One region of the Paenibacillus sp. JT22N1 genome, then DNA from elsewhere that is predicted to be linked to it. Evidence: riboswitches for the same ligand, from Rfam matches in the RefSeq annotation. Region 1 holds a riboswitch; the other holds the start of a gene.

Region 1 (3,210 bases):
CCAATTTAACGCTATCAAGTGGCATACCTTCGAGCCCGCTTCGTGTAAATAGGCCTGTACACAAGTCATCCATAACGATACGCACACCGAACTTCTTCAGCCTAATCAATTTCTCGCTAGCCTCTTGTACATTGGAAGATGTGATACTTTCCGTAAGGTCCAGCTCCACCAACACCGGATCAATACCTGTTTCTTTCAAAACAACGGCAATTTCTTCAATAAAATGCTCATCTTTAAACTGCGAGGCCGTTACTGCTAGGGTCATTCTAAGCGGTGTGTAGCCCTCGTCCTGCCAGATTCTCATCTGTCTGCACGCCGTTCGTACAGCCCATTTCCCGATGGGTATCATGAAACCCATTTCCTCGGCCGCTCTCTTCCAATCCATGCTAGGTGCGCGGAGGTTGTCTCCCTTGCTCCAATGAATGATCGCTTCCATTCCTATTAATTTCCGGTTTGTTATTTCATATTGCGGCTGATATAGGAGTTCAAATTGATTGTTGTCTAAGGCCAATCGAATCTCTTTCTCCATGTGAGCTTTGCTCTTCACCATGGCATCGATGTCAGAGGCATAGAATTGGAACTGGTTATGTCCCCTGTTTTTGGCCGCATACATCGCTTCATCTGCATACGCCATGAGCTGCTCAGGCAGCTTGCCATCTAACGGATACAGAGCTATCCCTATACTAGCTGTTATGGTTACTGGCATTCCATCTAGGATAAAAGGCTCTTCCAGAGCCATTTGAATTCGGGATGCTACAACTCTTGCGTCTTCAGGTTTTGCAAAAGATTCTAGTAATATTGTAAACTCGTCGCCACCTTGGCGGTACACCGTATCCGAGCCCCGCAAGCAGCCCAGCAAACGTTGTGCTGCAAGGCGAATTAAACGGTCACCATAGGAATGACCTAATGAATCGTTGACATCCTTGAATCTGTCCATGTCCAAGAACATAACAGCCGCCAGTTGTTCATTACGCTGCGCATGCAGAAGTGCCCGCTCCAACCGGTCATTAAACAATCGGCGATTGGGTAATCCCGTCAATGTATCATGGTAGGCCAGAAAGGCTAGTTGTTTGCTCTTTTCTTCCTGTTCTCTACTAGTAAGAAGCAGTTGTCGGACACTCTTCGCAAAAAATAGACAGATTAGTGCTTGAACAAACATACTAATGAAAACGTAAGGCGAAAAGGAGAAAGAAGAAGCAGCAAGTAGATTAATGGTCAACAAAAAGAAGCCCAGCACGCCCAGATAGACCAACGTTTGCGCTTTCATATGCTGTATCCACTTAGAAAATATGCCTCTCATTCATGAACCTCCCTATCTGTGGTCAAAAAAAAGGCTATTCCGAATCGGAATAGCCGTAGGTGTACCTGATTAGGTAAACTGCAACCTGTCGGTAGCCCAGCCATCATTGTTGCGAGGGCAACCTTAGATCTGCAGCTTTGCGTCCTTACCTTTCGATAAGTTTGCCTTTTACGATATTAAGGGAATAAATGGGACTAATTAACTATATCATATTCATTCCACATTTGGCTATTTTTCCTTAAATAAGCAAGTTAAATAGCTTGGGGTCCTTATTTATTTCTATATAGCCATAATCCTTCTGGGATAGGCGCTCAATAAGCCCCTCATAATCATCTTTATTTTTGAGCTCAATGCCGACCAAGGCCGGAGCATCGTCGCGGTTATTTTTTTTCGTATACTCAAACCGTGTTATGTCGTCTGTGGGTCCTAAAACTTCTTCCAGAAATTCGCGCAATGCCCCGGCACGCTGCGGGAAATTAAGAATAAAGTAGTGCTTCAAGCCTTCATACACGAGCGATCTTTCTTTAATCTGCTGCATACGATCAATGTCATTGTTGCCGCCGCTGATGATACAGACCACATTCTTACCGCGAATCTGTTCCCGATAGGCATCGAGTGCTGCAACCGGGAGTGCGCCAGCGGGCTCAATAACAATCGCGTTATTGTTGTAAAGCTCCAGAATGGTTGTACATTCTTTGCCGGAAGGGATAATTACGATATCCTCCAGCTTTTCTTTGCAAATGTCAAAAGTAAGCTCGCCCACCTGTTTCACGGCTGCACCGTCAACGAACTTCTCGATCGTGGATAAGGTTACGACCTTCCCCTGCTTCAGCGCTTCCGTCATGCTTGCCGCGCCTTCTGGCTCAACACCGATGATGCGCGTTCTTGGAGAAACACTATCCACATAGGTCGCAACTCCCGCTACCAGGCCACCTCCGCCAATCGTCGCGAAGATAAAGTCAGGAGATTCAGGCATTTGATTCAAAATCTCGAGGCCAACCGTGCCTTGTCCAGCAATCGTACGAACATCATCGAAGGGGTGTATGAACACCTTATTCTCTTGAGCACAGTAGGCTTTAGCATGGTTAGAGGAATCATCGAATGAATCACCTGTAAGAATCACTTCAACAAAAGATCCGCCAAATAGCTTAACTTGGGAAATCTTTTGCCTAGGCGTTGTCGTCGGCATGAAGATTTTGCCTTCAATACCGAGCTGTTTACAGGAATAAGCCACGCCCTGTGCATGATTGCCGGCGCTCGCACACACGACACCCGCTTCGCGTTCCTCCGGTGTTAAACTTTGGATCACATTATAAGCTCCACGAATTTTGAAAGAACGAACAATTTGCATATCTTCACGTTTAAGATAAACGTTGCATTCATACAAGTTAGAGAGCAGCTCATTGCGTTGCAAAGGCGATGGTTCGATCACCCTGCTGAGCACATGATTGGCCCTAATAATATCTTCCAAACCTACTTTACTGGAAACAACCATTTTCTCTTACTCCCTTTCTCTACATCGTACTATTAAAGTTTTAAAGATTATTGTAACACAACTCTGCCCGACTGTACGAAAATATTATTGGTATAGCTTTTTCCTGTGTTTCACTTCATGCCCAGCAGGGTATTACATAGCAATACAACTTCAAAGGAGTGGTTCAAATGTCGACTCAGCCTCGCAATATCGATATCGAAGAACGCCATGTGGAGAAAAAATCGGATTCCAGTCTAGTTGCTTCTACTTTCATCAAATATGCTGCTTACATCGTCATCATTTTCGGCGTTCTGTATTTCTTAGTTCGATATGTATTCCCAATGTTCTAGAGCTAGGACGTAAGTTGAGTGTGTCCTCATCAAAGAGGGCACATTCACATCTGGAGCCCACTCAACCACAAGAAGCCTCAAACCCA
Region 2 (3,210 bases), on a different contig from region 1:
TCATCGACCCTGCAGCTGCCAAATCATTATAAGAGACGACTTCAGCACGAATAAAACCACGTTCGAAATCGGTATGAATAACACCAGCCGCTTGAGGAGCTTTCGTTCCCTTGCGGATTGTCCATGCTCTTACTTCCTGCACCCCAGCTGTGAAATACGTGTACAAGCCAAGCTTTCTATAAGCTGCTTTAATCAATCTATTCAAGCCGGACTCTTGAAGTCCCAACTCTTCGAGGAACATCGCTTTTTCTTCATCTTCCAACTCGGCGATTTCGGATTCAACCTTTGCACTGATCGACACCACTTCGTTGTTTTCGCTCTCAGCAAATTCTTTCACAATTTTCACAAAAGAATTTTCATCTGCTGTTGCTACTTCATCTTCACTCACGTTTGCCGCATAAAGCACGGGTTTCATGGTTAATAAATGAAGGTCGCGCACGAGAAGTTTCTCATCTTCGCTGAGATCCAGACTGCGTGCCGGTTTATCTGCATAAAGCGCTTCTTTAATACGCTCTAAACACTCCACTTCAGCAACAACTTTTTTGTCGCCGCCCTTGAGGTTTTTGCGCGAACGCTCAATCTTCTTCTCTACCGACTCTATATCTGCCAAAATTAATTCAAGATTAATCGTTTCGATATCGCCGATCGGATCCACTTTACCGGAAACGTGAGTAATATTATCATCTTCAAAACAACGAACAACATGCACAATGGCATCCACTTCACGAATGTGTGCCAAAAATTTATTTCCAAGCCCTTCGCCTTTGCTCGCGCCCTTTACCAAACCCGCAATATCAACGAATTCAAAGGCTGTCGGGACAATGCTCTTAGGCACAACGATCTCTACCAGCTTCTGCAATCTCTCGTCTGGTACTTCAACTACCCCAACATTCGGATCGATCGTACAAAACGGATAATTCGCAGATTCTGCCCCCGCCTGTGTAATTGCATTAAACAATGTCGATTTTCCTACGTTCGGTAGACCGACGATACCTGCTTTCAAAGCCATTGTAGTTACAACTCCTTAATTTTCGAAAATCATCCTTCTTATTATATAGCACTTGGAACTCAAAAAAAAGCCTGAAGGCTATTGATTCGCCGCAGACTTTTTTTCCGTTGCTTTTTTAAATTGTGCTTCCCGCTTCTGTACGAAGTAAGTTTCGATCTGATTCGTAAGGATAAAACCCCTTAGCGCATTGGTTTTTTCCTGCGGAATGTCGATATAACTAGCCCCATAATAGAAACCATTTTCAACCTTTTCTTTTCTTACAATTTCCATCGAACAAGTCATCGTAAAGCCCAAATCCAGCTCAATTTCGAGCTGTGAATGCTTTTGAACGATCTTATCAATCATAGAATTATCATTAATGGTAAATCCTAAGCCGTTGATGGATATATTTTTGATTGAAATACCAAGTGGGTTTTCAAAGTGATGTTTATTCCTTTTATTCATATCCTGAAGTCCGAATAAGAGACCTGTTTGTTTCACATCCACACGTGGGAATTCCCGTTTTTCTGCGAATTTCTTACGATTTTCAGGTGGATTAATGACAATGACGGAGCCGAATTCTTTGGCAACAACGGTTGTATTCATCACAAACAAGCCGGATTTGGTATAAACCGTCATTTTCGCTTTATCACCAAGTTGAAAGACATCGTATTCCGGTAATTCCACCTCAATAATGTCTCCGAGTGCATAGGTTAGTACGCCAGTGGCTACGAAATCGTCCTTTCCCAACACAGCCTTACTATCGATTAGTACATCAGCGTCATATCCCTCCTTGCTTCCGTAATATTTCATGACGTTATACCCGTTGGCCATTATAATTAACACCTCTCCCTTTACCCAAGTTATTCCCTATATAAAAATAAACTGCCCCTTATGTAGGAGCAGCCTATTACCTTAATCAATAAAGCTTCGATTTTCGGTAACCAGGCTGCCATAGTTCCAAAGGAACCGTAGACCCTTAGCTTTGCGTCCTTGCTTTTCAACAAGTTTGCCATTTTCGAACCTTGCTATTTATTTCTACCTATCACGTTCTATATGGTCTAAAAGACCTACTAATATCTATCATTATACCTAGCACAGTTGCTATTATCAACAAAATTCCTTGCATAGCTGGTCATTTTGTTGTATGTAATGTAGAAAGATTAAATATCCACAGCTTTTTAAGTTATCCACAAACCTATCCACAGGTTGTTAACAACGGAATGAATGTTCGATTGTTATGCACATGTGGATAAAAATATATTAGCGAGGTGTCCCCCTGTGGATGAACATATCCCCTGGATGAAAGAAGCGATTCAAGAGGCTCTCAAAGCCGAATCCATCCGAGAAGTACCGATTGGAGCGGTCGTTGTCCATCAAGGTCAAATCATCGGCCGCGGCTACAATTTGCGTGAAACAACCCTAGATCCTCTCGCTCATGCCGAAATGATCGCCATCAAACAAGCGAGCGAGCATCTGCAAGCCTGGCGACTTTTGGATTGCCAGCTCTACGTCACCCTAGAGCCTTGCCCGATGTGTGCGGGCGCGATTGTCCAATCACGGATTCCGCAGGTCATCTACGGCACCATTGATCCGAAGGCCGGCTGTGCCGGAACGCTCATGAATTTGCTGCAGGAGGACCGGTTCAATCACCGTGTCGATGTCGTTAGCGGCGTCTTGCAAGAAGAGTGTTCGACGATGTTGACCCAATTTTTCCGTAAATTACGCGGTAAAGCTTAGAAGTTCCTGCATCTAATTCTGCATCGCCGCTGCCAACTCAGCCAGTTTGTTCATCGTATTCCAATTGCGTGTTGTCGCCGTATCTCCAAGCTTCTGGATATTGCTCGCAAGTTTCGAATCCAGAACGCTTTGACGAAAAAGGAAATAAATCTCGCGCCCATTGATCTGGAATTCATCCACATCGCTTATTCCTTTGGACAAGACGTCAGAGGTTTGCTGTGGAGGATATTCCGATAGCACAGAAATTTGTATCGTTTCGCCTTCTAATAACGCATCCACTTCATATGGACAAGTCGCAAGAATCTGTGCCAGCTCCTCTATCGTACGCAAAATGACGGAAGGTGAAACGCCTACAGCTTTGCTGATCTCCTGCTCGATACGCTGGCGCAGCGGTTCCACCGCCTCCTCCGACATGAACAAGACATTGCCGCTTTGCAAATACGTTTGCGCCTTAGCAAGTCCCGCCGCTTCTAGTGTCTTTT

Evidence for each region. Region 1 has a riboswitch for cyclic di-GMP ahead of AC58UU_RS30590 (putative bifunctional diguanylate cyclase/phosphodiesterase). Riboswitches for the same ligand answer to the same signal wherever they lie in the genome.
Region 2: it holds a riboswitch for cyclic di-GMP, as region 1 does, so the genes downstream of both, AC58UU_RS34570 (PilZ domain-containing protein) here and AC58UU_RS30590 (putative bifunctional diguanylate cyclase/phosphodiesterase) in region 1, are expected to answer to the same signal.

What each region holds. Positions count from the first base shown of each region.
Region 1 is NZ_JCAUAW010000020.1:14,674-17,883, forward strand. Features, by position in the region: gene AC58UU_RS30590 (putative bifunctional diguanylate cyclase/phosphodiesterase) at 1-1,300, opposite strand, end outside; cyclic di-GMP riboswitch class I at 1,388-1,476, opposite strand; gene ilvA (threonine ammonia-lyase IlvA) at 1,539-2,795, opposite strand; gene AC58UU_RS30600 (hypothetical protein) at 2,963-3,124, shown strand.
Region 2 is NZ_JCAUAW010000028.1:19,341-22,550, reverse strand. Features, by position in the region: gene ychF (redox-regulated ATPase YchF) at 1-1,009, opposite strand, end outside; gene AC58UU_RS34570 (PilZ domain-containing protein) at 1,088-1,822, opposite strand; cyclic di-GMP riboswitch class I at 1,925-2,012, opposite strand; gene tadA (tRNA adenosine(34) deaminase TadA) at 2,291-2,728, shown strand; gene AC58UU_RS34560 (DUF1697 domain-containing protein) at 2,741-3,210, opposite strand, start outside.